2 regions of the Lactobacillus sp. ESL0260 genome follow, and region 2 is predicted to be linked to the other one. Evidence: predicted binding sites of a transcription regulator. Region 2 holds the regulator's gene; the other holds the start of a gene.
What was found. Region 2 encodes HrcA, which represses chaperone genes, less so after heat shock. Its sites were predicted from a motif close to TTAGCACTCNNNNNNNNNGAGTGCTAA; they were not measured.
Positions count from the first base shown of each region.

Region 1: groES (co-chaperone GroES) is a predicted target of HrcA. The motif match lies at 14,657-14,683, and genes of this name have one in related genera.

Region 1 is NZ_REHO01000013.1:2,886-18,966, forward strand. It holds gene F5ESL0260_RS06345 (bifunctional oligoribonuclease/PAP phosphatase NrnA) at 1-670, opposite strand, end outside; gene dinB (DNA polymerase IV) at 721-1,857, opposite strand; gene zwf (glucose-6-phosphate dehydrogenase) at 1,850-3,298, opposite strand; gene yajC (preprotein translocase subunit YajC) at 3,442-3,927, opposite strand; gene ruvB (Holliday junction branch migration DNA helicase RuvB) at 3,999-5,039, opposite strand; gene ruvA (Holliday junction branch migration protein RuvA) at 5,057-5,641, opposite strand; gene mutL (DNA mismatch repair endonuclease MutL) at 5,645-7,528, opposite strand; gene mutS (DNA mismatch repair protein MutS) at 7,531-10,113, opposite strand; gene pcp (pyroglutamyl-peptidase I) at 10,281-10,928, opposite strand; gene F5ESL0260_RS06390 (DUF979 domain-containing protein) at 10,948-11,871, opposite strand; gene F5ESL0260_RS06395 (DUF969 domain-containing protein) at 11,880-12,548, opposite strand; gene groL (chaperonin GroEL) at 12,683-14,308, opposite strand; gene groES (co-chaperone GroES) at 14,328-14,612, opposite strand; gene F5ESL0260_RS06410 (redox-sensing transcriptional repressor Rex) at 14,773-15,408, opposite strand; gene F5ESL0260_RS06415 (ABC-F family ATP-binding cassette domain-containing protein) at 15,688-16,081, shown strand, end outside.
Region 2 is NZ_REHO01000011.1:83,123-99,203, forward strand. It holds gene F5ESL0260_RS05260 (HAD-IC family P-type ATPase) at 1-1,504, shown strand, start outside; gene F5ESL0260_RS05265 (GNAT family N-acetyltransferase) at 1,607-2,125, opposite strand; gene F5ESL0260_RS05270 (adenine phosphoribosyltransferase) at 2,400-2,927, opposite strand; gene recJ (single-stranded-DNA-specific exonuclease RecJ) at 3,028-5,304, opposite strand; gene lepA (translation elongation factor 4) at 5,336-7,174, opposite strand; gene dnaJ (molecular chaperone DnaJ) at 7,545-8,687, opposite strand; gene dnaK (molecular chaperone DnaK) at 8,768-10,624, opposite strand; gene grpE (nucleotide exchange factor GrpE) at 10,643-11,236, opposite strand; gene hrcA (heat-inducible transcriptional repressor HrcA) at 11,249-12,298, opposite strand; gene ribF (riboflavin biosynthesis protein RibF) at 12,433-13,365, opposite strand; gene truB (tRNA pseudouridine(55) synthase TruB) at 13,384-14,277, opposite strand; gene F5ESL0260_RS05315 (ribosome-binding factor A) at 14,324-14,686, opposite strand; gene infB (translation initiation factor IF-2) at 14,704-16,081, opposite strand, start outside.

The DNA.
Region 1 (16,081 bases), on a different contig from region 2:
TATCTTGGGATAAAATCGCATAGGCCGCACCACAGGAATCAACTTTCATATATTCCAAAACTACGGCCTGTAATTTTGCCTGTTCAAAGGTAACGTCACTAATGTTGCGAGCAATTTCATTAATATTAATTCCAGTTGCTGCCAGTTTAGCAGCTATTTTAAAAGTGTGATCCGTTGTTTCAGGATACATAAATCTGCCTGTATCACCAACAATACCAGCATAAAGCGGATAAGCCACTTCCGCAGTCAGCGGCATTTTTTCAGTAATAATGAAATCAGCAATGATTTGTGACGCAGCAGGTGCATGATCATCAACATAACTCATATCTGCATATGGTTCAACATCCGGATGATGGTCAATTTTAATCAGAAAATCACCCTTATTATATAATTTGTTAGAAATGCGGGCGGTATTTCCTGTGTCAGTGGTAATTACCAAGGCTCCTTGATAATCCTTTTCTGTCACCTGATCCATCTGGTTGATCCACGCGAGATCACCCTCATCATTTTCTCCAGCACATAGGATCTTCTTACTTGGAAACTGCAGCTTTAAAGAACGCGCAAGTCCAGCCTGAGAGCCCAGTGCATCAGGGTCAGGACTGGTATGACGATGCAATATAATCGTGTCATATTGCGTAATTTTTCGGTATATTTCGGTAAAAGTACTCATACCTATTCTCCTTCTTAATTTTAGCGGTTTTACTTTAACAAAATTTTTTCTTATTGAGAAAATAATTCTAAATCCATGTTTTCATAATCAGCCTCTGTAAAATCTGTAGCTGTTACCCCCAAAAGCCTGATGCCATCATTTAAAAACGAGCTGGAAATGGGCTCAAAAAGATCTTTAGCTGCGTCATATAATTCTAATGGATTATTAGTAGCATGTTCAAGCTTGCGCCTTTTCGTAACAGTTTTAAAATTACTATTGCGAATTTTTAAGACAACCGTATTGGCATAAAAATTGCGTTCAATTAACTTGTCAGCTAAATCATTAACATAGTTGCGCAGATTTGTTAGAGCGGTCTGTTCATTGTATACACTGGGTTCATACGAGCGTTCAATCCCAATAGACTTGCGATTACGCTCATCATCAGGAATTACCCGCGACAAATCAATGCCATTTGCATGTTCCGCCATTAAATAACCCATGCGGTTGAAATGTTTTATTAAATCACGAACGTGCATTTTTTGCAACCCACGTCCCGTGTAGACACCCATTTCAGCTAACTTAGCTTGCGTCTTAGGCCCAATACCATGAAACTGAGCAATTTTTTGTACGGCTAAAAATTCTTTAGCTTCTTGGGGCAAAATAATAGTTCGACCAAAAGGCTTCGAATATTCGGAACCCATTTTTGCTAAAAATTTGTTATAGGTCACGCCGAAAGAACAATTTAAACCTATTTCTTTTTTTATTTTTACCTGCAGATCAATCGCGATTTGCAAAGCAGAAGTTAATCCCAGCTTATTTTCAGTAACATCTAAATATGCTTCATCCAGTGCAATAGACTGAACTTTGTCAGTAATTTCATGCATCAACTGATGAATTTCAGCAGAAACACTATGATACTTTTTAAAATCAGGGCTCTTAAATACCAGTTTATCCGGCGGTATGAGCTTTAAAGCCTTAATTGATGGCATAGCTGAATGGACGCCATACTGGCGAGCAATATAATTTGCCGTAGCAACAACGCCGTGGCCATGATAATTTCTGGGATCTTGACCAATTACCAGCGCCTTATCTTTTAGTTCAGGATGATCATGTGTTTCAACTGCAGCATAGAAAGCATCCATATCAAGGTGAATAATCTTTCTGTGAGTGTCATTTTGTGGTAAAAGACCGTCATCAAAGTTACTCATAAATCCAGCGCTCGGTAGCTGATTCGAAAATTTTATTTGCTGATTTTGGACCCATTCTGTACGGCAAGTATTGTTCTGGCTCTTGACCATTTTCATTTTCTTTTTGCCATGTTTCTTCTACATGGTCAATAAATTTCCAATAATTCTTTAATTCACTCCAATGAGTAAAGTTGGTTGAATCATTAACAAAAACATCATGCAGTAAACGCTCATAGCCATCTGGTACCTGTTTTTGGTCTTCACTTGTAAAGCCGTAGCTTAGATTTTCCCTGCGAATTCCGGGTTCATTAATTTTTTTACCATTAATAGTAATAAAAATTTGCATCTGTGGATCTATTATAATTGATATGTTGTTTGAATGAGCTTTACCGTATTGATTAGACATGTGTTTTAAAACAATATCAATCCTGTTTTTCTTTTCCCGCATTTCTTTGCCGGTTCTAAAATAAATTGGCAAATCAGCAAGAGGACCCTTTTTAAATTTAACCTCTCCAGCAACGAAAGTTTCTGTATTTGAATCGGCAGCAACGTTTGGTTCTTGCCGATACCCAAAGGTAACATCACTACCCAAATATTGCCCCCGCACAAAATGACGCGCAATCTCGTCTTCTGTCGGAATTACCATACTGTCTAAAAGTTTTTGCTTAGCCTCGTGAATACTTTGCGAGGTCAAATCCTTTGGCTCCGGCATTGCTAGAAGGGTAATAATCTGAAAAATATGATTTTGCACCATATCACGTAAAGCGCCTGAAGTTTCATAATAGCCACCACGAGCCTCGACTCCCAGCTGTTCTGCTAAAGTGACCTGAACATTTTTGATATTCTGATTATTCCATATATTTTTAATTAAAGGATTAGTTAATCTCATAGGCAGAATGTTCTGAATCATTTCTTTACCTAAATAATGATCAATCCTAAAAATATCATCTTCAGCAAAGGAAGCAGTAATCTGCTGGTTTAATTCTTCTGCACTCGCCAAGTCTCTTCCAAAGGGTTTTTCAACAACAATACGTTTAAAGCCGGTACTGGTCAAATGCTGATCTTTAATATGTTCAGCGATTGTGCCAAAGAACTTGGGAGCCATTGCCATATAAAAGATACGATTTCCCTGCGCACTATAACGATCATCTAATTCTTGTGCCAAATTCTTCAGAGTTTCATAGTGTTCAATGTTGGTTACATCGTGTGACTGATAATAAAAATGACTGGCAAAAGCAACTAGATCATTTTCGTTTACTTCAGCATGCGTTTCGTGCACAGCATCGCATATTTGCTGGCGTAAAAAATCATGTGACCATGGTCGCCGAGCCGTTGCAATTACGGCAAAATTATCGTGAATTAGGCCCTGTTCATATAAATTAAAAAGTGCAGGATACAGCTTTCTATGCGCTAAATCACCACTACCACCAAAGATAATCATAATTACTGGAATGTTATTCATGAAAAAATCCTTTCTCATACCATTTTACACTAACATCATTTTATACTATTTTGCCGTTAAACTCGCGCCTTGAGCAATATTTACTTTTTAAGCTAAATAAATTTTACTAACAAAAAAGTGCCCCTAAGGCACTTAAGATTGTTTTAATTTTCTTTTGATCCATCAGCTGGAGTTTCATCAGCTGCATCAGCTGGTTTGGCTGCAGCTGGCTTTTCTGCAGGAGCAGCAGGTTTTTGCTCTTCTTTTGAAGCTTGAGCAGGTTCACTTTCTGCTGGCTTTTCAGCGTCATCAGAAGTTGATGGTGTTGGTGCAGGCTCAGCACTTGCCGTATTAGCTGGTAAAATTTGTTGTACAGCCATTCGACTAAATGTTAAGTAAATGCCATCAGCATCCAGCACAACCGTTTTATCCTTAGTATTTACTGAATCGATTTTGCCATGAAGACCATCAATCATAATGACATTGTCACCTTTTTTCAATTGGTTCATCATTTCCATTTTCTTTTGTTGTTGCTTTTTTTGTGGCTTAATCATGATAAAGTACATAAAAGCAATCAAAACTACAAAAACTATGATTGTCCACATACTACTACCTGCACCATTTGCTTGTGCTAAAAATAAATTATTCACTTTTACACTCCTCAAATTAAAATTAATTATTGTCTAAATTTTTATTATACAGAAAATAACGAACAATTGCATTACTTGTTTGGCAGCGGCAGGCCTAAATGAACATAAGCCTTCTCTGTCACCATTCTGCCTCTGGGTGTCATTAATAAAAACCCGTTTTGCATTAAATATGGTTCATAAAGGGATTCAATTGTCTCCACGTCTTCACCAGTGTTAGCCGCTAATGTTCTAATTCCTACTGGTCCACCATGGTAATTTTCAATAATTACTTGTAAAATTTTGCGATCTGTTTGATTTAGTCCTTCTTCATCAACCTGCAATTGTTGAAGAGAACTTGCTGTGGTTGCAAAAGAAATTACTTTTTCTCCTTTCACCTGGGCAAAATCCCTTACTCGTCTTAATAGCCGATTAGCTACTCTGGGAGTTCCCCGTGATCTGCGAGCTAATTCGTGTGCTGCCTGGGGTTCAATTTCAATATTGAAAACTTTGCTGGAACGAGAAATTATTTTTTCAAGTTCTTCAACCTTATAATATTGCAAATGCTCAACTATACCAAAGCGGTCACGTAAGGGAGCTGACAGCTGGCCAGCCAAAGTAGTAGCACCAACAAGCGTGAATGGGGGCAAGGGAACGTGAACGGCGTGAGTAGTTTGGCCTTCTCCAATTACAATATCAACATAATAATCTTCCATCGCTGAGTACAGGACTTCTTCAATAGGCTTGGCAAGACGATGAATTTCATCTATAAATAAAATATCTCCAGGATCGAGATCAGTTAAAAGGGCAACCAAATCGCCCGCTTTTTCTATCGCTGGGCCACTTGTACTTTTTAAATGCACACCAAGTTCGTTAGCTATCACAAAAGCTAATGTCGTTTTACCCAGTCCAGGAGGGCCATACAATAACACATGGTCTAGAGCCTCATCCCTTTTTTGGGCAGCCTTAATATAAACTGCCATTTCTTTTTTAACGCGTTTTTGACCCAGGTACTCATTTAATGACTGGGGTCGTAAAGAAAACTCAGCTTGTTCTTCTTCTTGGCCTTGAACCTTTCCAGAAACAATATTATTTTTATCTTCTGTCACCTGTTTCACTTCCCTTTTAAATGTCATTTTCATTATAACAAGATTTACTTCTTTAAGAGAAGTGCCAATCCCTTTTTAATATATTGATCCGCAGTTGTTTTTTCCTCTGCAATTAAAACTGGTGTAATTCTATCTACTTCTTTTTTGGTATATCCTAACGCTAATAATGCTAATAATGCATCATTTAATTCAGGCGATACTTCTGCCGAAGCCGCCTTATTTGCGTTCTTAACAAAGCTGCCTAATTTACCTTTTAAATCCAACACAATTTGTGAAGCAGTCTTTTTACCAACGCCTGGAAAGCGGGTTAAATATTTTACTTCACCCTCTTCAATGGCTTTTGCTAATGAATTACTATCTTCAGCCGCCATGATGGCTAAAGCAGACTTGGGACCAATACCGCTTACACTTAGGAGCTTTAAAAACAGTCCCTTGTCATCCTCAGTCTGAAAGCCATATAAAGTGATACCGGTATCCCGCACAATTTGTTCAATAAAAACGCGCGCCTTTTGTCCTTCTTGATAGGCATAAGGTGTGGGACTAAAAACCTTATAGCCAATTCCATTCACATCAACTACTACAAAATCAGGTTTGATTGTGACAATAACACCCTGAAAGTATTCATACATATCTTATTTATTCCTCTTAAACATTTTGCGTAAATCACTTTGTCTGATGCGCACAATCACCAAATTGCCCTTAGCGTCATGATAAGGATCAGCAATTTGCCGCAGATCAGTCAAAATTGCACCACAATCAGCAGTTGTCAATTTTTTACGCCCCGAAACTTCTCGTTGAGCTTGATCGGCCGCTATTCTTTTAATTAAATTTTGAGAATTACTTTGATCAACATTTAAAAACAAGTCTAAAATCTTGCGAATAGAATGCTCAATATTTTGTTTCAACCAGGTGGGATATGATCTTAAAATAAAGGTATCTTGACCAAAATCTTCTAAAAAAATCCCGATTTTTCTGATATCTGCCATTTTTTCTTTTATTTGTAAAAAATCCAGATTGCCAAAATCCAAAATTAAAGGACTCAGTAACCCCTGCTGACTGATTTTAGAGTTAGATAATTCATGGATAATTTTTTGAAAAGCTAGCAACCTTCTTGCTGCAACCTGATCAATTAAGTATAGATCATCATTATTAGCAGCAATAATAAAGATTGGGGTTTGACCAACAAAACTTAACTCGGGTAAGCTTGCTGCTAACACTTCATCACCGCTTGAAATAATCTCATTATTAGTATTTTTACTAGTAAAGGGTGTTAAACTGCATTGCTTGACAACATTATCATCCCATGTCGCAGTTATGAGATAATGTTCATCGTCTCGCGGAATATCCAAATTCACATACTGTGAATGCTGAATGTGCTTAATTTCTGCTGGAGGCTGTTCATTAATTTCCGCAATTCCTGCATTTGGCCTTTTCGTTTCTACCACATTTTTATTTAAATTAAACTTAAGTTGATCAACCAGTGTATCTTCTTTAGTTGAATTTAAATTACTCAATGCATCAGATTTCACGTCATTTTTCAGAAGCACACTACTAATAGCACTGGTAATCAAGCGACTCAATTCTGTTTCTTTAGATAAGCGAACCTCCCGCTTTGTGGGGTGAACGTTAACGTCAACCAATAAAGGATCTGTCTTTATTTTGATGACTGCAATAGGGTAATGTTTGTCAGTAAGATTATTACCATAACCAGCCATCACTGCACTTGCCAACTTAAAATTTCTAATGTAACGGCCATTAAGCAAAATAGAAATAAAATTACGAGTAGACCGCGTGAGTTCTGGCTTGGAAATTAAACCACTGACTTCAAAATCATTATCACTACCTTTAAAAGGCAACATTCGTTCAGCAATATTGCGGCCATATACACTTGATACCGTTTGGCGTAAATTATTATTACCAGCAGTTCTAAGCAGAATCCTTCCTTCGTTCATTAGAGTGAAGGCAATTTCTGGGTATCCTAATGCAAGGCGATTAACTATATCTACTGTTTTCATAATCTCAGTCCTGGGACTGCGCAAATATTTTAACCGTGCCGGGGTATTATAGAACAAATCTTTGACAGTAATCTGAGTACCTTGTCTTGCTGCAGCATCTTCCTGCATTTTTTTAACACCAGCAGAAAATTCAGCACGCGTTCCTATTGCTCCAGAAGAATTAGTCAAAATTTCAACATGACTAACTGCAGCAATCGAGGCTAAAGCTTCTCCTCTAAAACCTAAGGTATTGACATTAAACAAATCATGTTCACTTTTTATTTTGCTGGTCGCATGTCTGGTAAAAGCCAGATCAATCTGATTACTAGGGATTCCAGAGCCGTTATCTTGAACTACAATCTGTTTCAAACCGGCATCAATAAAATCTATTCTAATCCTGCTACTACCGGCATCAATCGCATTCTCGACCAACTCTTTGACCACACTTGCCGGCCTTTCAATTACCTCTCCAGCTGCAATCTGATTAGACAGATTAACTGAAAGCTCATGTATTTGTGCCATGATTAGTTTTCATCCTTTAAATCTTCTTGCCAATTTTCCACCAGCTGCATCACTTGCAGCGGCGTTTGATCTGCCAAATAAAGATTAGAAATTTCATCTAGGATATCTTTTTCTTTGTCAGTCAATTCAGTTGCAGAATCTGACTCTGCACCAACTGGTAGTTCCTCGGCCGGCTCATTACTTGAGCTAAATAAATCAAGTTGTGTTGAAGCCGGTCCCAAATTACTACCTTGAGCTTCAAGTCTTTTAAGCAGCTTAGTAGCTTGGCGTAAAACCTTTCTCGGTAAACCAGCAAGTTGCGCAACATGGATGCCATAACTTTGATCTGCAGGTCCTGGTAAAATTTTATGGAGAAAAATCAGCTTGCCGTTTTCTTCAGTTGCTCCTACATGAATATTTTTCAAATGAGGTAAGGTCTGTTCCAAGGCTGTTAACTCGTGAAAGTGTGTAGCAAATAAAACTTTGGCTCCAACTTCATCATGTAAATACTGCACAATAGCACCAGCCAGTGCCATACCATCGTAAGTGGCTGTTCCCCGACCGATTTCATCAAATAAAACTAAGCTCCGTTTAGTGGCATGTTGTAAAGCATCATTTGCTTCAGTCATTTCGACCATAAACGTGCTTTGACCAGAAATCAGATCATCAGCTGCACCAATACGAGTAAAAATTTGGTCAAAAATCGGCAAATCTGCACTATCGGCTGGTACAAATGATCCTATTTGAGCCATTACCGCAATAAGAGCCATCTGCCTCATGTATGTACTTTTACCTGACATATTAGGACCTGTTATCAGAAAGATATCAGTATCTTCTGTTAACTTAACATCGTTTGGAATAAAGGAACCAGCTTTCATCACCTGTTCAACTACTGGGTGACGTCCTAATACTACCTTGACATCTTGATTATCGGTATGAAAATGAGGTCTGCAATAATTATTGTCTTCAGCCACCTGAGCAAAAGAGCAAAAGACATCAAGTTGAGCTACTTGTCCAGCCAACTTTTGTAATGCTGGAATATATTTTTTGACTTCTTCTCTTAATTTAACAAACAAATCGTATTCTAAATCTGTTGATTTGGTTTGTGCTTCTAAAATAAGATTTTCATGTTCTTTAAGTTCTGGGGTAATATAACGCTCTGCATTGGTCAAAGTTTGCTTACGCGTATACCGGTCAAGCGGAACCTTACTCTTATTTGAATTTGTAACTTGAATATAGTAACCAAAGACCTTGTTATAACCAACTTTTAAATTATCAATACCCGTTTGAGCACGTTCATTCTGCTCCATTCCAGTCAGCCACTTTTTACCATTATTCATAGCATCCCGATAACGATCTAATTGACTATCAACACCATCCTTGATTAATCCTCCTTCGGTAGTCAGAACTGGAGGCTGATCAACAATAGTATCCGTAATCAATTTAGCAATTCCTTTTAAAGGATCAATTTGACTGGCAAAATTTTGCAAATTTTTATTTTCAGCCTTTTGCATTGCTGTCAAAATTGTTGGTACGGCATTAAGAGAATGAGCCAACTGTAATAACTCTCTGGCATTGACATTACCAAAAGCAATTCGCCCCGTTAAGCGTTCTAAGTCATAAACTCCCTTGAGAGCGTCATTAATATTTTCCCGCGTAAAGTACTCATCAATTAACGCCTGTACCATCTCTTGGCGCCTGTTTAACTGTTCAACGGATAATAATGGCCGAGCAAGCCATTGTTTTAACAAGCGTCCACCCATTGCGGTATGTGTTTTATCAAGCACCCAAAAAAGTGAACCCATCTTCTTACCCGTTTTTGCAGATGCGGTCAATTCTAAATTATCCCGCACGGTATGCGACATTTGTAAATATTGATTGACTTCATAGCTTTTAGCGACTTGTAAATGCGCTAAACTACGACGCTGAGTTTGTAATAAATATCCCACCAGCTGTTTTACAGCAGCTTTTTCAGCAGAGTTTGTCAGATCCTGTTCAGCAAAGGAAATCTCCGCATGTTTGCCAGTTAACTCTACCGGCTCTGATACAGTAATATTTGCTTTATGAAAAAAGTCATTATCCTGATCATTTAAATGACCATTGAAAACAACTTCCCGTGTGCGTAATGATAATAATTCATTTGAAACAGCTGCAAAGCTCTTCAAATGAGTGGCATAAATTTCACCAGTCGATAAATCGCTGTATGCCAATCCAAAACAACTTTTGGTAGTTACAACAGAGGTAAGATAATTCGATTCCTTGGCTTCACTGGGTTTGTCATTCATCAAGGTTCCGGGAGTCACAAGTTGGATAATACCACGTTTAACCATTCCTTTGGCCTTTTTCGGATCTTCAAGTTGTTCGCATAAAGCTACTTTATAACCCTTTTCAACCAGTGTATCTACATAAGATTGCACTGCCACGTGAGGTACTCCTGCCATAGGAACAGGGTTTTCGGCTTTGTTGGACCTGTGAGTCAAGGTTAATTCCAAAATTTGGGCACCCTTGATTGCATCGTCTTCAAATAATTCGTAAAAATCTCCCACCCGATAAAAAAGAAAGGCATCGGGATATTGCTTTTTAATTTGGTGATATTGCTCCATCATCGGAGTCAGGTTTGTTTGCGCCATTATTCTCCTTCTTTTCTGCATTACTGTTATTATTATACGCTAAACTATTCATTAAAAGAAAAAAGACCGCAAGTAAAACGATCTCTTCCCACAATATGTTTTTTAGCTGCAATTATTGCTTTTGCATATAAATAAATCCAAATTTAGGCAATATGTCCTTCAATACTTGCCAAATCTTTCTTGCCATCCATCTTCACAATTGCACTAATGGCAGCCGTAATACCTTTTACATCATCTGCTAAGCTCAGACAAGGAGTTTCTGGTTTAGCAACAACTTGTTCTGGTAAATACGGAATGTGCATAAAGCCAGCTTTTAAGTCATGAAATTCTTTATCAATCATATACTGCACTTGATACATAATGTGGTTGCAGACAAATGTACCTGCCGTCGTAGAAACTGAACTTGGAAGTCCAGCTTCCCTAATTGCCCGTGCCATTGCCTTAACAGGCAGTTGCGTGAAATATGCATTTTGACCGTCTGCCTGAATAGGTGTAGCAAGTGGTTGGTATCCTTTATTATCGGCAATGCGACCATCATCAAAATTAATTGCCACTCGTTCGGGAGTTAGACCATAGCGACCACCGGCTTGTCCAATATTTAACACATAGTCAGGTTTTTCCTTCAGAATAGCTTCATGAACCACATCGGCACAATGACCGAAAACAGTTGGTATTTCCAGTTTTACGATTTGTGCTCCAGCAATTTCTTCATCCAGTCGTTTAACTGCTTCAATTGCAGGATTAATTTTATCTTCACCAAATGGATCAAAACCTGTTACAAGAATTTTCATTATATTTCTCCTTACTATCTTAGAATGCCAAAAAATACATTAGCATAATTTGAATAAGCAACATGCTGATTGCGATCGGAAATTGTTGTTTAATTACGCCTAGTTGATCTTTCATTTCCATAAGAGCAACGGGCAGGGTATTAAAGTTTGCTGCCATTGGTGTTAACAGTGTACCGCAATAACCTGAAGTCATCCCTAAAGCTGCAACTACAACCGGTGAACCTCCTTGTGCCACAACAAAAGGGATGCCAATTCCAGCAGTAATAACTGCAAAGGCCGCAAACGCATTACCCATGATGGCTGTAAACAAAGCCATGGCAACACAATAGAGTGTAACTCCCAATAAATGGTTTCCAATAGGAAAAAGTCCAGAAATAGCCTTAGCAGTAACTTGTCCCACACCTGAAGCTGTAAATACCACACCCAGAGTAGCAAGCAGCTGTGGTAAGATTCCCGCTGACCCTACCGAACGCACCATTCTCTGAGTATCCTCATACACAACTTTCACATTTGCTTTTGTCAGAATTTGTGCGCAAATAAGTGAAACAATTGCTGCCACACCTATACCTACTTGACCACCCAGATTAGTAAATTGGGCTATTAATAAAGCTAAAACTGCTAGCAAGATACTTGGCAAAAAGATCCAGTTGCCAATGCGTTCAACCGTTTGTTGAGCAACTTTTTCATCCAAATCTTTTATGTGACCTACGCGAACCTGTTTAAACAGAGATAATAAAGCAATAATTATTATAATTGCACCGTTAATTGCATTCGAAAGCCATTGCCCACAACAGAATAGTATTGCAAACAAAAACCAGAAAAGCCCGGTACCCCAACGCACAGGATTTGATTGATCACGCCAAGACTCAATTGCTGCAGCCAAGAAAAACAGCCCGATTAAGATATAGAACGCTAATAAAATATTATTGATTAAAGTATCCATTATTTCTCCTACTTCTCTTGCTGTTTGAGTAATTTTTGGTCAAACACATGATTGTAACCCACACATAAAATATAACTGATGATTGCAACTGGAAAAGTGTATAGAACTATGCCACTAGGATCAACTGGGTGACCCAGTGATTTCATAGTACTTGCAATAAGTAGAACGCTTGAAGAAGCTACGAATAAATTTTGGGCAAAGAAATTACCAAAATTTTCTGTTGCAGCCGCCCTACCCTTAATTTGGTCAACTTCTAAAGAGGTCAATTCGCTATTAACCTTACCGGCCGCTTGTGCCATTGGATTAATCAAAGGAGCAATAAACTGGACGTGTCCTTGTAATGAAATGCCGAAAGCACCAGCAATTTCACGAATGGCTTGGTAAATATCGAAAATACGACCTGGCGTCAATTTTTTCATTTTTTTAATCAAATTAACAGCAGCTTGCTTTAAGCCATGTCTTTCCAAAATGCCAATTGTTGGTAAAGTCAGAAAAAACAGGGAAACCATGCGATTATCCATAAATCCTTTACCCAAAATTGTCAAAAACGAGACAAAATCAATTCCTGAAACTAAGGCTGTAATTAAAGCAGCAATAATAACCACGGCTATGGTATCAAGTCCCAGCGCAAAGCCAATCACTATGACTACGATACCTAGTAAACTTAAATATTCCACTAATATTCCTTCCTAATGTAAAGGCAGTATTTATTTATCAAATTCTGATAACTTGTATATTAAACAAAAAAATCCTACCAGCAAGCCCCACAGGATTGCTAGTAGGATTTATTAATTAACTAATAAAAACTAAATTACATCATACCTGGATTGCCAGCACCTGCATTTGGATCAGCGGCAGGTTTTTCTTCTGGTATTTCGGCAACAACGGCTTCAGTAGTCAATAACAAAGCAGCAATAGAAGCAGCATTTTGCAAAGCAGTACGGGTTACCTTAGTTGGATCGATAATTCCAGCTTCAACCATGTTTTCCCATTTACCGTTGGCTGCATTGTAACCAACTTCATTTTCTTGACCTTCAAGCTTATTCAAGATAACTGAACCATCTTCACCAGCATTTTCAGCAATTTGACGAACTGGAGCAGTCAAAGCTTCTAAGACAATGTTAATACCTGTTTGTTCATCAGCATTGTCACCTTTAAGGTCCTTAACAGCATCCTTAACATCTACTAAAGCAGTACCACCACCAGCAACGTAGCCTTCATCAACAGCAGCACGGGTTGAGTTCAAAGCATCTTCGATGCGGTATCTGCGTTCTTTTAATTCAGTTTCAGTAGCAGCACCGACATGGATAACAGCAACTCCACCAGTTAATTTAGCTAGGCGCTCTTGTAATTTCTTCTTGTCAAAGTCAGAAGTAGTTTCTGCAATTTGCTTTCTGATTGAGTCTTCACGGTCTTTAATTGCTTCATCTGAACCAGAACCATCAACAATAGTAGTTGAGTCCTTAGTTACAGTAATCCGGCGAGCTTGACCTAATTGGTCAATCTTAGTGTCCTTTAATTCAAGACCTAAGTCCTCAGTAATAACTGTACCACCAGTTAAAGCGGCAATATCTTGTAATTGTTCTTTACGACGATCGCCAAAACCAGGAGCTTTAACAGCAACGACATTGAACGTACCACGAATCTTGTTCAAAACTAATGTTGGCAAAGCTTCACCAGACACATCATCGGCTATGATTAAAAGTGATTTACCTTGTTGAACAATTTCTTGTAACAATGGCAAGATGTCTTGAATGTTAGAAATCTTCTTATCAGTAATTAAGATATATGGATTGTCAAGATCAGCTTCCATCTTGTCATTATCAGTTACCATGTATTGTGACAGGTAGCCACGGTCAAATTGCATACCTTCAACTACTGATAATTCAGTTTCGATACCACGTGAGTCTTCAATAGTAATAACACCGTCATTACCAACTTTTTCCATTGCGTCAGCAATTAAATCACCAACTTCTTTTGAAGCTGAAGAAACTGAAGCAACTTGAGCAATTTGGTCTTTTGAAGAAACAGTGTGACTAATCTTGTGTAATTCATTTACTACAGCTTTTGTGGCTTTTTCAATACCGCGACGAACACCAACAGGGTTAGCACCAGCAGTAACATTCTTCATACCTTCACGAATAATTGCTTGGGTTAAAACAACCGCAGTAGTAGTACCATCACCGGCAATATCATTGGTCTTTTGTGCTGCTTCTGCAACTAACTTAGCACCCATATTCTCATAGTGGTCTTTTAATTCAATTGCCTTGGCAATTGTCACACCATCGTTAGTAATGTCTGGGTTGCCGTAAGATTGCTCCAAAACAACGTTTCTACCCTTAGGACCAATAGTAGCCTTAACAGTATCAGCTAATTTGTCAACGCCCTTTAACAGGGAACGTCTTGCTTTTTCTGAAAATTTAATTTCTTTTGCCATATTTTTATACGCTCCTTAATTACTTAACAATTGCTAAAATATCTTTTTCGTGAAGGACTAAATATTTTTGACCATCGTATTTAACATCTGTACCAGAATACTTGTCATATAAAACAACGTCGCCTTCCTTAACAGTCATAGGTATTTTGTTGCCATTTTCAGCAAAGTTACCTTCACCAACAGCAACTACTTCACCTTCTGTCGGCTTTTGTTTAGCATTAGAAGCCAGGACGATTCCGCCTACAGTCTTTTCTTCTTCTTCTTTAACTTTTACGATCACGCGATCACCTATTGGTTGTAACACGTTTGTCCCTCCTAAAATTAAATTTTAATCTCTTTTATGTGCCATTAGCACTCCTATTTGTCAAGTGCTAACTTACATTTATGATAATAACCCCTTTTATGAAAAAATGCAAGAAAAAATTAGCACTTTGAGTAAAAAAGTGCTAATTTGCTTTTTAAAACTATTTTTTCTTATCCGAATCAAGAAAGTAAATAAGTGTCTGCAACTCAGTAGCCAAATCAACGTTTTGAATTCTAATGCCACTTGGTGCAGATAAACGAATTGGGGTGAAATTCATGATTCCCTTAATTCCAGCTTCTACCATATCATCAGCAGTTTTTTGAGCAGCCGCAGATGGCACCGTTAAAATCGCAATAGAAATTTGTTGGTCACTAAGCTGCTTTTTAAGTTCACTCATATCATAGACAGGCACACCGCTTAGAATTCTGCCGGTAATTTTCTCATCAATATCAAAAGCACAAGAAATGCGAATATTATTTGAGCGTTTAAAATTGTAATTTAATAAAGCATGACCCAAGTTACCTACGCCAACCAAAGCAACATTTGTTAAAGTGTCTTGGTTTAAAATCTTTTTAAAAAAAGAAAGTAAACTTTTTACATCGTAGCCATAACCCCTTTTGCCCAAAGCGCCGAAATAAGAAAAATCACGTCTGATTGAAGCACTGTCTACCTGAACAGCTTCAGACAATTCAGTCGAAGAAACTTTTTCTTTGCCAGCCTCATTTAAGATAATAAGATAACGGTAATATAACGGCAACCTTTTAGCCGTTGCCGTTGGTATTTTGATTTTTTCCATTTAAGAAGCCTCCAACTTAATTAAGTAACCATAATTCGTTCTTGTGAATTTCTCAGCAATCAATTCTATTTTACCTATAAATTTACGTCATTTGCAAACATTTTTTTCACAATCTTTTAAATTTTAGCATAATGGTAACAGGCTTGATAATAGAAACTGGTATTTTTATTCATTCACGCTTAAAAAGCTGTATTTTTGCTCTTTTTCTTTCATATATCCGTCAAACTCTCACACAAGAAATTCAATACGTATGCTAAAATGGTTTTTAGGTGAAAAATTATGATAATTGCACAAGGACACGATTTAGAAAAACAATTCGGTGCCAACACATTATTTAAAAATGTCAATTTTTCAATTGACGCAAATGCCAGAATTGGTCTGATTGGACCTAACGGGGTTGGTAAAACAACCCTGCTTAAGATTATGACCGGTGAAGAAGAAGCCACACATGGTGACTTCACCATCAATAAAAATATAGATGTCGGCTATATTGCCCAAGAAAATGGTCTAAATGAAAGTAAAACAATTTGGGAAGAAATGCTCAGTGTTTTTACTTCATTAATTAATATGAGCAAAAAAATCACAAGTTTACAGCAGGACATCGCTGCTAACCCTAAAAGAAGTGATTTGTTAAAACAGTATGACCAGCTGCAATTCAACTTTGAGCAGCAAG
Region 2 (16,081 bases):
AATGCCCTCTACCTTTGCCCTTTCCAATTCATTTGAAGCTACTCGTCTAAGTAAAGAAGGCGTATTAACTTCAGATTTAACTGGAATTCAAGATGCCGCAAACCTAAATCTGATTTTGCTCGATAAAACGGGCACCATTACCGAAAATAAAACAGCAGTTGGTCAATGGACAAATTTCAGCTCATTTAGTGATAAAGAAGCCCTTGAATTAGCTTCAGCAGCTACAGATCAAAGAAATAAAAAGCTAATAGACACTGCGATTGATGAATACATAAAAAAGCAGGGTTTAACCGTCAAATCAGGTTCTGACTTTACTCCTTTTACCTCTAGTACAGGCTATTCAATGGCAAATTACAACGGTCATAATATTAAACTTGGCTCTTTTAAACAACTATCATTAATTGATAGAAATGCAAACGAAAAAGCTAAGGAAGTTGATTTTAGTGCCGGTCGTTCAGTCGCTTTATTAATTGATGATAAATTAGCCGGTGTTTTCATCTTGCAAGATATGGTGAGATCTGATTCTAAAGAAGCCTTAGGTGAACTCAAAAAACGTGGAGTGAAACCGATTATGTTAACTGGCGATAACCAAAAAACGGCCGTTGCAGTTGCTAAACAGGTTGACTTGCAAGGTGAGGTAATTTCTATTCATGATTTTACTGATCAAACTGATACTAGTAAACTAGCTGGAATTGCAGATGTTTTACCAGAAGATAAATTGCGCATGGTTAAATTCTTTCAAAAGCAAGGCTATATTGTGGGGATGACGGGTGACGGTGTAAATGACTCGCCAGCCTTAAAACAAGCAGAGGTTGGAATTGCCGTTTCGAATGCGGCAGATGTCGCAAAAAGATCTGGCAAAATGGTTCTTTTAAATGATGGCTTATCTTCGATAGTAAAAATACTTGATGCTGGACACAGAGTTTATCAAAGAATGACGACTTGGTCCTTAACCAAACTGGCCAGAACTGCACAACTAACCATGCTCTTGACCTTTGGTTATTTATTCTTCAATTATATTCCGATGGCACTAAACGCCATGGTTATTTATACAATCATGAATAACATGGTGACGATGATGATCGGTACTGACAGAACTCATATCACCTATAAACCTGAAAATTGGAACATGGCTAAATTGGCTAAAATTGCTTTTTCATTAGCTTTCGGCTGGACCGTAATTGGAATAGCAGGTATTGCTTATCTCAATACTCATGGCTGGAGCCACGGCACAATATCAACAATGGTTTATGTTTATTTGGTTTTAAGCGCAATGTTTATTGTCCTGATCACCAGAACTAAAAAGTTTTTCTGGCAGGATTATCCTTCTAAAGCTGTTGGCTTAACCCAACTAGCTGATGTACTCTTAACCATAATATTAGCTTTACTGGGAATTGCTATGACGAAAATTAGCTGGACGAATTTGCTACTCACTTTCGCTGTTGCCCTAGTGGCTGCCATAGTGATTGATCTCTTTTACCAACCAATTATGAAGAATCGCTAATTAAATAAAAGCATAGAAAAACCTGGTAATGGAAAAACTCCATTATCAGGTTTTTAGTTTTGAATAGATTGTTATTGTGATATTTGATAACAATTTTTTCTTTTATTTAAGTAGTTCATAAACATATGAGGTTTCATTTGGTCGGTAAGCGCCATGCAAATAACCTACTTTAGAAAAACCCATCTTTGCAATCAAATGTTGCATGGCTTTATTGTCTTCGTGAGTATCAATTCTGATTGAGTCAATATCGTCCCTGTTGTTTTTGATGTCATTGATAACAGCCTGTAACAGCTTGGTAGCATAGCCTTTACCAGAATGCTGAGAATGAATTGCCACACGATGAATAACCACATATTTATTAGTATCAGACAACCATTTGCCATCTAAATGATCATAAACATGGTCTGGTCCGTCCACTATGGCAATAGCACCAACTGTTTCCTGATCTTCAGAAACAGCTAAAAAGGCCCAGCCGTTTTCAATATCTTCTTTAATTTGTGCTTTTGACGGATAATCTCCTTGCCACTGATCAACACCACGTTCAGCCAGTTGATTGGCCCCGTCTTTTAAAATAGCGATAATTCGGTCAAAATCGGCCATTGTTGCTCTTCTTAATTGCAAATTACTCTATTCTCCTTTTTTAAAAATACTGTATCATTATATATACTTGACTTTGTCTTGTAAAAAATTTGCACTCAAAAAGAGTATAAAAGTTTTCATTTTTCAGAAATCGCTTTCCTTAAATTTTAAGTTTTGCGTCAGCAATTTATTTTAGTCATGAAAAAAGTGCCCCTAATAGTTGACTTTATGGTCTAACTATTAAGAGCACTTGAGATAAAAGCAGTATTTAATTGTAATTCATGAATTCACCATAAATTGCTAGCTTTTGGTGATTTTAAGCACCATGATATTTAACGAGTGAAAATACGTCAAGTCCTGGTAATTTTTCTTTTCCCTTCAAATCTGGTAATTCAATATAAAAAGCTGAACCCACTAGTTCTCCACCAAGATTTTCAATTAGCTCTTTACATGCCCTTAAAGTTCCTGCAGTAGCGAGTAAATCATCACAGACTACTACACGCTGACCAGGTTTAATAGCATCTTTATGAATTTCCAAGCTGTTTGAACCATATTCCAGATCATATGAAGCCCTTTCGACTTCCCGCGGTAATTTATGCGGCTTTCTAGCTGGAACAAAACCTATACCCAACTCTGTAGCCACAGGGCAACCAACAATAAAGCCACGGGCCTCCGGACCAACAATTACATCAGCATTTTTACTTTTAACGTATTCAGCTAACTTATGAGTAGCTGCTTGAAACAACTTGCCATCCTGCAGAACAGGGGTAATGTCACGAAAGATAATACCCTTATTAGGGAAATCCTTAACACTTGCAATATGTTTCTCAAAATCGTTTGCCATAAGAAGAAAAAACCTCCAAAACTTAACTTTCTTGCTAAAGCTTACTCGACCTTAATATTCTAACAGATTTTGAACTTAAAAGCATTAAATCCGTGAGAAATTAATGTTGTTTTAATTGCTCATTCACGTACATTAGTAATTTTTGACTTGGCATCTGTCTTAAATCAGTTATAAATTTAATTTGGGAATTAGTTGCCCTAAAATAATTAGAATCTGTTAATTTTCTTTTTATGGGATTGGCAACGCCGAATATTCTGTCATCTTCTAATTTGACAAATTTTAGTTCAAAAAACACCCGCAAAATGAAAAGAATCTTATCATAAGTGATTTGTAAAAATAAACCTACCGCACGATAATCGGCTACAGCCAAACCAGGGTGAGAATACACGTATTTCAGCAGCCTCACAAAATCAGCTTTTAGCGGTAGTTGCTTAACAGGCAATTGATCCATAATAAAGCGCAAATAAAGTTGGTCGTAATTATTAGTTAAAGCTAAATTGAGTTCCTGCAGATTACGGGGAACATCAAGAAAAGCAGCTACTTCACCCTCATTCTTATAATCATTTACCAAAGTAATTTTAGCTGGATCAATATCATACAGGCTAGAAGCAATATTTTTATTTCTTTTATCAAAAATCAAATACCTATCGGCAAATCCCATTATGTATTTTTCATTCCGCAAATCAATAACAGGTGCAGGAACTGCTAATTTTGGCGCAGCAAAAATGATGCCCTTGATTATTCCTTGTGGTTTTATCTGATTACGATAACAATTTTCCTGCAGCTCAATAAATATTTGATCTACATATGGTAAGAGAATCTTGGTCAAATATTTTTTGTTAAAGCCGACAACATCAATATTCTTATTATTTTTTCCAATATTTAACTTAATATGGTTTTTTTCTTTTCCCATGTAAAAGCAGCTATTTATTGCAGGATGCAATATGCTGAAAACAGGAGTTACATTATCGCTGCCAAACGGCCCCGCCTTTTTAATGTCAGTAATTATTTTCAAGTCAAGATTAGAAAATGGTAATTCACAATCATAATAGCGAATATTTTGATTATAAATTCCTTTAAAACTTTTCTCGAAAGTGGCACGCAATGAAGTTATCTTGTCTTCTGTCATTGACAGACCACAGGCAAAGTCATGACCGCCAAATTTGAGAAACAGTTTATCTTTCAAAGGTTCTAATGCATTAAAAAGATTAAAACCGTCTACAGACCTCCCAGAACCTTTTATGATTCCCTTGTCATTTTTAGTCAATACTATAGTTGGTTTGTGAGTTTTTTCTACCAGTTTATTGGCAACTAATCCTAAAACGCCTTCATGAAACTTAGGATTATATAAAACTAAGGTTTTCTTTCTTTCCCAGCCATTATTTTTAATTTGATTGAGACAGGAATTGTAAACTTTACTAGTTAAATTTTTACGTTTAGCGTTTAATTCTTCAATTTTATCTGCAATCTTTTCTGCCTCATCATCAGTTTCACACAAGAGAAGGTCTACAGCTAAACTGGCATTATCCAGTCTGCCAACCGCATTCAGTCTTGGTGCAATATTAAAACCAACATCATTTTCGTCTATGTGTCCCATTTGTAAGCCAGCTTTTTTTATTAGAGCTCTCAAACCTGGTCGCTCAGTTTCGTTGAGCATTTTAAGGCCCCGCTTGACGAGAATGTGGCCTTCCCCTGAGACTTTAACCATGTCACCGATTGTACCAATCATTGCCAGCTCCAGTAATTCTGGCATTGAATCTTGCATCAAGGCTCGGCTAATTGTATAGGCTACTCCAGCGCCGCAATAGTCATCAAACGGATATTTTTGTCCGGGGTAATTACAATGAACTAGGGCATAACTTTCAGGCAATTTATCTTGAAATTTATGGTGATCAGTAATTATTGTATCAACACCCATACTTTTAGCATAGTCTACTTCTTCAACCCCTGTAACACCATTATCAACAGTAATAATTAGTTTCGTACCGTCTGCTACAATTTTCTTGTAGGATTCAAGATTTGGTCCATAGCCATCTTTAAAGCGATCAGGAATAAAGAAATGAACATCGGCTCCTAAAATTCCCAGCGTCTCCATCATGATACTGGTGGCAGTAATACCATCTGCGTCATAATCACCATAAATAGTAATTTTTTCACCTGCATCAATTGCCTGGTTAATCCTTGTAACAGCTTTTTGCATATCGTGCATTAAGTAAGGGTCTGCTAAATCGTCTTCAGTTGCATTAAACCAAAATGCAAGTTTTGCGTCAGTATTTATTCCGCGCAAAGAAAGCAGCTTAGCCGTAATCGGACTAAGCTGATACTTTTCAATCAATTCTGGAGCTAATTTTTCACCCTTGCGCTCACGCCATTCAATCATTAATTAATTCAGCCTTTTTATTTTCCTACTATTTTGAATTTAAATCATCATCATTCATTTTTAAAACTGCCATAAAAGCATCTTGAGGAATTTCAACATGCCCTACAGCCTTCATCCGCTTTTTACCCCTCTTTTGCTTTTCTAGTAATTTAGCTCTTCTATCAGGGTCTCCCGTATGAATTTTCCAAGTTACATCCTTGCGGTATGGCTTAACAGTGGCACGCGAAATTATTTTAGCACCAATTGCTCCCTGAATATCAACCTCAAAGTTTTGCCGCGGAATTAATTTCTTAAGCATCGAGGTCATTTGTCTTGCTCTATTTTGTGCTTCATCCCGGTGGGCTATGAAACTTAAAGCATCAACAACTTGCTTATTTAACAGAATATCAATTTTAACTAAATCTGTTGCGCGGTAACCCGTAATTTCGTAATCAAGAGAAGCATAACCCTTAGTAGAAGACTTCAAATCATCAAAAAAGTCATAAATAATTTCAGCCAATGGCATATTGTAAATTACGTTAACCCGATATTTGTCTAAATAGTCCATTGTCACAAACTCGCCTCGTTTGCGTTGACATAATTCCATCACAGGACCGACAAAATCATTCGGTACCATTACTTCTGCTTTAACAAAAGGTTCCTGCACTTCCTTATATTCACCTGCAGACGGTAAATCAGAAGGATTATCAATTACTTTGGTCGTACCGTCATTCATAATTGCATGATAATCTACAGAAGGGGCAGTCATAATCAAGTCTAGGTTAAATTCCTGTTCAAGTCTCTCCTGCACCACATCCATGTGGAGTAAACCTAAAAAGCCACACCTAAAGCCAAAGCCTAAAGCGGTTGAAGTTTCAGGTTCAAATTCTAAAGCAGCATCATTGAGCTGCAATTTTTGCAAAGCTTCTTTAAGATCATCATATTTAGAGTTGTCTACGGGATACATACCAGAATACACCATTGGTGGTATCTGCCGATACCCAGGTAATGGCTCAGCTGTGGGATGTTCCGCTGCAGTAATTGTATCACCAACACGAGTTTCACGAACGGACTTGATGTTAGCCGTTAGGTAACCAACATCCCCCGCAATCAGAATATCCTTTTTAACTGGATGTGGACTAGAAACTCCCACTTCAGTTACTTCATACTCTTTACCCGTATTCATGATTTTTATTTTATCGCCAGGTTTAACCGTCCCTTCTTCAATCCTGACAGAGAGAACTACCCCGCGATAGTCATCATACTTAGAATCAAAAATTAATGCTTTAAGTGGGTTTTGCAAATTACCCTGCGGTGCCGGAATGTCTTTTACGATTCGTTCAAGCAACTCCTTAATGCCCTGACCAGTTTTACCAGAAACTTCAACAGCGTCGGATGCATCAAGTCCCAGCATTTCTGTAATTTCTTCTTTAGCTTGCTCTGGGTTAGCCGAAGGCAAATCGATCTTGTTTATTACAGGCAATATTTCTAAATCATCATCAATTGCCAAGTAAGTATTTGCCAAAGTTTGGGCTTGTACGCCTTGCGAAGCGTCGACTACTAAGAGCGCACCTTCACACGCAGCTAAAGAACGTGAAACTTCGTATGAAAAATCCACGTGTCCTGGTGTATCAATTAGATGAAAAATGTAGTCTTCGCCATCTTGAGCATGATATTTAATTTCAACCGAGTTCATCTTAATGGTAATACCGCGTTGGCGCTCAAGCGGCATGTCGTCTAACATCTGATTTTTTAATTGGCGTTCAGATACTGTATCGGTCAACTCTAAAATACGGTCCGCAATCGTTGATTTTCCATGATCAATATGAGCAACAATGGAAAAGTTGCGAATATGTTTTTGATAATCTTGTAATTTTGTTATGTCCATAAATAATTTGCACCCTTTACTCTATCTTTATTATTATAGCAAATTCAACAGACTGTATAAAACGAATTAAGAAACATGACAAAATTAAAGAGCTAATTCCTTTATATTTTAGGAATCAGCTCTTGTTCAAATTGCCAAAAATGTTAATAATACTTGACTATACCGTGCTTATCAGGTTTTCCATTTTTTGCAAAAAGTTTCATATATTTATGAAATTCTTTTTTTGCCCATTGAGGTGCATCCGCCGATATAGTTATCCCGGTATCATTTTTATTCCAATATTTATAACCCTTAGGACATTCTAACATTGCAATTTTTCTTCTATTTTAATCAAAAAGATCTAATCAGTGAAGTTATGATAACGTAATTATCACTGCAATTTTTCTTTTAGCCTTTCAAAAAATCCTTTTTCTTGCGGCATTATTGACCCTCCACCTGCTTTGACAAAATCAACTAGAGCCTGTTTTTGCTTCTCATTAATTGATTTTGGAATTTGAACTTGAACGGTGGTAATCTGATCGCCGTTACCGTTGCCACGCAAATACGGAACACCTTGTCCGTGGATGGTAAATTTCTTATTTGGTTGAGTACCTGCAGGAATTTTTAGCTTCTTTTCGCCGTGTACAGTTTTAACATTAATCTCATCGCCTAACGTTGCCTGGGCAAATGAAATTGGAACGGTCGTATAAATAGTTGTACCTTTACGCTCAAATTCCTTTGATGGTTTAATCCGATAATTGATGTACAAATCACCGTAAGGACCACCATTTTTACCAGCTTCGCCTTGACCTTCATAACGCAATTGCTGGCCATTGTCTATTCCAGCAGGAATATTAACTTCAATGGTATTCTTACCGTCAATTACGCCATTACCATGACAAGTTTGACATGGATGTTCAATAATTACACCTTTTCCATGGCATTTGTCACAAACAGCTTGCTGTCGAATCATACCTATCAGGGATTTTTGAGTGATAGTCATATAACCTGAGCCATTACATTTATCACAAATTATCGGATGTGTGCCTTTTTCAGCACCATTGCCCCCACAAGTTGGGCAGGTTTCACTCCTAGTATAGGAAACTTGTGTTTTCTTACCCGTAATTGCATCCATAAAATCAATAGACAACGTATAATCTAAGTCCTCACCGCGAGTTGGCGCCGTGGGATTTACATGTTGTTGATTGGCACCTGTGGCACCACCGAAGAAATCATTAAATATATCGCCAAAATCACCGAAGCCCCCAAAGTCACTGTATCCTTGACCAGCACCGCCAAAACCTCCTTGACCATTGACTCCAGCTGAACCAAATTGATCATATTGGGCTCTTTTTTGCTTGTCATGTAATACTTCATAGGCTTCGTTAACCTTTTTATATTTTTCCTCAGCACCAGGCTCATGGTTTAAATCGGGGTGATACTTCTTGGCAAGTTTGCGATAAGCAGAGGTAATTTCTTTGTCACTGGCATTGCGATCTACTCCCAGCACTTCATAATAATCTTCTTGTGCCATCTATAAGCTCCTTAACCTTACAAAAGAAAAGAACTACTTTTCCTGGCAGTTCTTTTCTAATTTATTCAATTATAAACCCTTTACTTATCTGGGTCTACCTTATGAAATTCACCTTCACCTGCAGAACCATTATTACCATCTTGTGAACCAGGATTTTGTGGTCCGGCTTGAGGTCCAGCTTGTCCTTGTGCACCTTGAGCTCCACCATTAGCTTGGTACAATTTGACTGCTAAGTCTTGTGCAACCTTGGATAATTCATCTTTCTTAGCTTTCATTTCATCCAAATTGTTGTCTTTTTGAGCTTTCTTTAAAGCATCAAGTGCATCTTGAACTTTCTTAGTATCATCATCAGAGACTTTGCCTTTGACATCTTTCAAGGTCTTTTCAGTGGAGAAGATTAATTGATCAACTTCATTACGTAAGTCGACTTCTTCTTTCTTCTTCTTATCCTCTTCCGCATGTTCTTCAGCTTCTTTTTGCATCTTCTTAATTTCTTCATCAGATAAGCCGGATGAACTCTTGATAGTAATCTTTTGTTCTTTACCAGTTCCCATATCCTTAGCAGAAACATTAACGATACCGTTCTTGTCAATATCAAAAGTAACTTGAATTTGTGGTACACCACGAGGGGCTGCAGGAATATCAGTTAATTCAAACCGTCCTAAAGTCTTATCATCGGCAGCCATTGGGCGTTCACCTTGCAAAACGTGCACATCAACAGCTGGTTGATTATCAGCAGCAGTTGAGAAAATCTGGCTCTTTGACGTTGGAATAGTTGTATTCTTTTCAATAAGTTTGGTAAATACACCACCCATTGTCTCAATACCAAGTGATAATGGGGTTACATCAAGTAAAACAACATCCTTAACGTCACCTGAAATGACACCACCTTGAATAGCAGCACCTAAAGCAACAGCTTCGTCTGGGTTAATTGAGTGATCAGGCTCTTTACCAGCCCACTTCTTAACTGCATCCTGTACGGCAGGAATTCGAGTAGAACCACCATTTAAAATGACTTTATCAATGTCATTAACTGTTAAATCAGCATCTTTTAAAGCATTATCAAATGGGATCTTAGTCTTTTCAACTAAGTCAGAAGTTAATTCATCGAATTTTGCCCGAGTTAAATCGGCTTCAAGGTGCAATGGGCCAGATTCACCTGCAGAGATAAATGGCAATGAAATATGGGTTGCTGAAACACCAGACAAATCTTTCTTCGCCTTTTCGGCAGCATCCTTTAACCTTTGTAAAGCCATTTTATCTTTAGAAAGGTCAACACCATTTTCATCTTTAAAGTTCTTAATCAACCAATCAATAATCTTGTTATCGAAGTCATCACCACCAAGGTGAGTATCACCATTAGTTGAAAGAACTTGGAACACACCGTCACCTAATTGCAAAACGGAAACATCAAAAGTACCACCACCAAGGTCGTAAACTAAAACTTTTTCGTCTTCAGCATCTTTGTCAAGACCATATGCAAGGGAAGATGCAGTAGGTTCGTTAATGATTCTCTTAACATCAAGGCCGGCAATTTTACCAGCATCCTTAGTAGCTTGACGCTGAGCGTCATTAAAGTATGCAGGTACAGTAATAACAGCATCGGTTACTTTCTCGCCCAAATAATCTTCAGAGAATTTCTTGATATACTGCAAGATCATTGCTGAAATTTCCTGTGGTGTATAAGCTTTATCACCAATTTTGACCTTATAATCAGTTTCGCCCATGTGACGTTTAATAGAAGAAATAGTATTGGGATTGGTAATTGCTTGTCTTTTGGCAACTTCACCTACTTGGATTTCTCCATCTTTAAAGGCAACTACTGAAGGGGTAGTGCGATTTCCTTCTGGGTTAGTAATAATTTTGGGTTCTTTACCCTCCAAAACGGCAACTGCTGAGTTAGTAGTTCCGAGGTCAATTCCGATAACTTTTGACATTGATATGCTTCCTTTCAATTATTGTGCTACAACAACCATAGCTGGTCTTAAAGTACGATCTTTGTACAAGTATCCCTTTTGTAAAACTCGTACAACATGATCTTTTTGATCATCATTTTCAGCTGCAACGGTTTGAACAGCTTGGTGTAAATTGGGATCAAATTTGACACCTTCAGCTATAATTTCACTGATACCGTGATCTTTCATCGCTTTAACCAGTGAATCAAGTGTCATCTGTACACCTTTTTTAAGCTGTTTTGATGCTTCGTCATCGACTTTAGTAGCTAAAGCTCTTTCTAAATTATCCATCGCTGGCAAAACATCTTTAGCTAAGGATTGAGACTCATATTTGATAAGCTGCGCTCTTTCTTTATTGTAGCGATTTTGCATATTTTGCATCTCAGCTTGACTGCGCAAATACTTATCTTCCAGATCGTCTTTTTCTTTTTGCAATTGAGTCAAATTACGCTGCAATTTACTTTCCAAAGACTCTGGTTTCTTTTCTTCGTTAGCCTTAGTCTTAGAATTTTCTACTTCTGTCTTTGACTTTTTATGCTCATCTTTTTTTGGCTCTTTTTTTGAGTTTTTACTATTATTTTCTTCTTTACTCACGGCTAACCTCCTTTATTTGAATCTACCATAATAATCAAGTAATTTTTTAGATAGTTCGTTTCTGAAATACTCGAGTAATCCAATCACCTGAGAATACGGCATATTATCAGGGCCAAGTAAAGCAATTATGCCCTTTCCATGAGAGCCAACGCTGTACTCTGCCGTAAGCAGACTGTAATCCTTTAACAAATCATTTGATAATTCGGATCCTAAACTAACTCGAACCGGATACCTGTCGCTTTTCAAATTTTGCCTATTGTCCAAAATACTGGAAATCAAATCATTATGCTCAATCATTTCATAGAGCGATCTTAAGTTTGAAATATCGTCCAGAGAAATGTTGTTAAGCAGGTTAATCTGGCCATCAACATAGGTTTGCTCACTGGCAGCATCGTTAATAACATCCTCGACCAAATTAATCAGTTCAGAGACATGAGCAACTTTAAGTTTATTGCCCAAAGTCTTTTTAAGATAGTCTGGAGTAACTTGATCTAAAGTTTTGCCCACCAGCTGATCGTTAATCATGCGCACAGCCTGTTCAATTTCATCACCATTAACATTATAAGGTAAAGTATAAACCTGGTCATGAACGTCACCATCACTAGTTCCTAAGACAGCCATAATCTGTCTGTTAAACAATGGCACGATACGAAAACCAGTAATAGTTAATTCACTATTTTCAGGACCTTCCGCAAATGCTGTGTAATTGGTTAGATCCGATAAAATTTTTACAGCTGCCTGAACGATGTCGTTAACCTGATGAAACGGTTGATCAAGCTGACTAATGATTCGCTTATATACAGAAGATGAAATTTGTAAAGGTTCAACCAAGTTGTCAAGATAGTAGCGGTAGCCTTCAGTTGAAGGTACGCGGCCACTGGACAAATGAGTTTTTTCAATCAAACCCTTATCTTCTAAAACAGCCATTTCGTTACGAATAGTAGCACTTGAAACCTTAATAGGCAGTTGATTCATAACAGTCTTGGACCCAACAGGATCATGTGTCTGCGTAAAATCATTGATAATTGTTTTTAAAATTAATTCTTGACGTTCGGTCAACATAAATATCGCCCTCACTTTTAGCACTCAATCTGATTAGGTGCTAACAATTTATATGATACTAGCTTTTAGCAGAATGTCAAGTTGAGTGCTAACTTTTTTCTTAAAAAACGTCAATCATTTTTTAGTATCATTAATTAATTCATCGCAGCAAAATAATTTTTAATTTCAGCCTCGTCTTGACTCATTTGTTGTGTTAGCTCTTTTAAATTTGCAAATTTAATTTCACCACGGGTATACTTATACCATTTAATTACCATTTCCTCATTATAGGCTTCCTGATCAAAGCCAAATAAGTTTGACTCAATATAAAGCTTTTTCCCCTGATTGATAGTCACATTATAGCCTACACTTGTCATTGAGTCATACCACTTACCACAAATCTTGGTTTTAGTCGCATATACGCCAATTTTAGGAACAGCCTTGTCTTCACTCCAAACCAAATTAGCTGTGGGAAAACCTAGTTTATGCCCATTGCGCAAACCGTGACCTACATAGCCTGACATAACATAGGGAAAGCCCAACAACTTAGCGGCTAATTCCATATTTCCACTAGTTATCGCTTTCTTGATTTCCGTAGAACCAATTTTTTGACCATCATAAGACTGCTTAGGGACATTAATTATATTGAACCTTCCCTGAGCAAACTTAGGGAAATTTTTCATATTAGCCGTGTCTTTAGGGCCATATGTGTAATCAAAGCCAGCAACTACAGTGTCTGCGTGTAATTGAACTATTATATTATCAACAAATTCCTGAGCCGTAAGTTTACTAAATGCCTCATTAAAATGCATCACCAACAAATAATCAACTTTGAGTTTTTGCATCTTGTATGCTTTTTCTGCAAGCGTATCTATGTAAGTAACTTTTTTATTTTGATAGACTTCTTTTGGATGACGATCAAACGTCATTACCACTAGTGGCAAATGTTTTTGCGTTGCCTTTTCTTTTGCAATTTTGATTAATTCTTGATGTCCGCGATGAACTCCATCGAAGAAACCTAAAGCAAGAATAATATTTTGGGGAATTATGTTTTCCTTAAAGGGGTATGTTAAATGGATAATTTCCATAATAAGACCTTCATTCACCTATTCATTTTGTAAAAGCATTAAATACGGGCGATAAATGGTACCATCTTTGCGATAAATTGCCTTAACTTTATTATTGTAACGTAATGCCACATTATTTGCATTCGTTTTCAAAGAAATAGCTACACCATTTTTAACTTTAGACCATAATTTTTCATCAAGATTCATTTGCACGTAATTTCTAAAAAAAGAATCAATTGGTTGAATAATTTGATCAATTAATTTAGGATCTTCGGTAATTTCAGAAAGTTTTACAGACTGACTAATATCAAAACCTGAACTAGATGTGCGGCGCAAACTTTTCATTACTGCTGGTATTTTCAGTTGGGTACCTAAATCATTTATTAAAGAACGAACGTAGGTTCCTTTACTACATTCAATTTCAAAGTCAAACATTTCTTGGCCTTTTTCTTTATCAAAGATAGGTTCATTTACAAGATTATAAGCAAAAATTTTAACTTGCCTTTTAGGTCGTTCTACCTCTATACCAGCTCGTGCATATTCATATAAATGCCTACCGTTAACCCTCACAGCAGAATAGATCGGCGGCACCTGTTCAATTTGTCCCACAAATTCTTGCATTGCATCTTTTATCTCAGTTGATTTGACTTTATTCGTGATCTTTTTGCTAGCTGTTATTTTGCCGCTAATATCGCAACTATCGGTGGCAAAACCAAGTATTCCCTGTCCGATATATCTTTTATTTTGAGTATGCATTAACTCAATTAGTTTAGTAGCCTGTCCTATTGCGACTGGTAAAACACCTGTAACATCAGGATCAAGAGTACCAGCATGACCTATTTTCTTAATGTGCAAGACTTTGCGTAATTGATAGACAACATCAGCACTCGTCATGCCTTTTTCTTTGTCTATCACCAATATACCATTTAACATTTTTCCCGTACCTTAACCATGAAAAAAGCGCCTAACAGCGCTTTTATTAATTATTTCGATTTTCATCCTGCTTTTTAACTTCAGCAATTAACCGATCAATTTTGCTACCGTATTTAACTGAATTATCTCGTTTAAATATTAATTCAGGAACTTTGTAGACAGTTAAGACTTGACCCAACAAATGCCGCATCATGCCCTTTGCCTTATTTAAACCAGCTGCAGCCTCTTCTTCCTTTTTAGCATCTTCTGAAAGAATACTGTAGTAAACAGTAGCATACGAGAGATCATTAGTGCATTCAACTGCTGTAATAGTAACGTCATTAACACGTGGATCACGAATATTTTTGCGCAAAATTTTCGTTAATTCACGGAGGATTTCTCCTTCAACACGACCAATTCTGTGTTTCATGCTTTCCTCCCTGTTAATTACTCAGGTTTGACTTCTTGCTTTTCAACGGCTTCCATCTCATCACCAATTTTGATATCATTGTAGCCCTCAATTGTTAAACCACAGTCAAACCCTTGTTTAACCATTTTAGCATCATCTTTAAATCTTTTAAGTGAAGCCACTTTTCCAGTATATATTACAACACCGTCACGAATCAAATTGATTTCAGAATCTTTTGAAACATAACCAGAATCGACAAAGGCACCAGCAATTGTTCCTACCTTGGAAACCTTCCAAGTTTCCCGTACAGTCAAATTGCCCACAACCTTATCTTCATAAGTTGGTTCAAGCATACCCTTCATGGCTGCTTTAACATCGTCAATAGCCTTGTATATGATGCTATACAGACGAATATCTACACCATCTGTTTCAGCTTGTGACTTTGCGGTAGCTGTTGGACGAACATTAAAGCCAATTATGAAGGCATTCGAAGCGCCAGCCAAGGTAACATCTGATTCATTTACAGCACCAACTCCAGCATGAATGATGTTTACACGCACACCTTCAACTTCTATCTTTTCAAGTGACTGCTGTAAAGCCTCTACAGAACCTTGAACATCCGCTTTTAAGACAACATCTACTTCCTTCATGTTTTCTTTTTTCATTGTGTCAAACAGGTTATCAAGAGTAACATGTTGAACATTTTCACGAGATTGTTGCAAAGCTTGTTGCGCTCTTTGTTCACCAACACTTCTAGCCGTCTTTTCATCATCGAACACTACTATTTTATCAGCAGATTCTGGAACATCATTTAATCCGGTAATTTCTACTGGCATTGACGGAGTAGCCTTTTCGACTTGACGACCGCGGTCATTAGTCATAACACGAACTCTACCAAAGCGGTTCCCAACTACAATTGGATCGCCAACTTTTAGTGTTCCTTGTTGAACCAAAAGGTCGGCAACAGGACCACGTCCACGAGAAAGTCTGGCTTCAATAACAGTACCAATTGCTTTTTGCGTTGGGTCTGCTTTCAATTCCATCACATCCGCTTGCAAAAGGATCATTTGCAAAAGTTCATCAACATTTTCACCAGTTTTAGCAGAAATGTTAACAAATATTGTGTCACCACCGTAATTTTCCGGAATTAAATTGTACTTCATTAACTGCTCAGTAACATGCTCAGGGTTTGCTCCCGGAACATCCATCTTGTTAATGGCAACAATAATTGGAACTTTAGCACTCTTAGCATGATCAATTGCTTCAACAGTTTGAGGCATTACACCGTCATCTGCAGCAACAACCAAGACAACAATATCGGTAATTTCTGCTCCACGTTCACGCATATTTGAGAATGCGGCATGTCCTGGTGTATCCAAGAAAGTAATTGGCTGATTATCAACTCTTACCTGATAA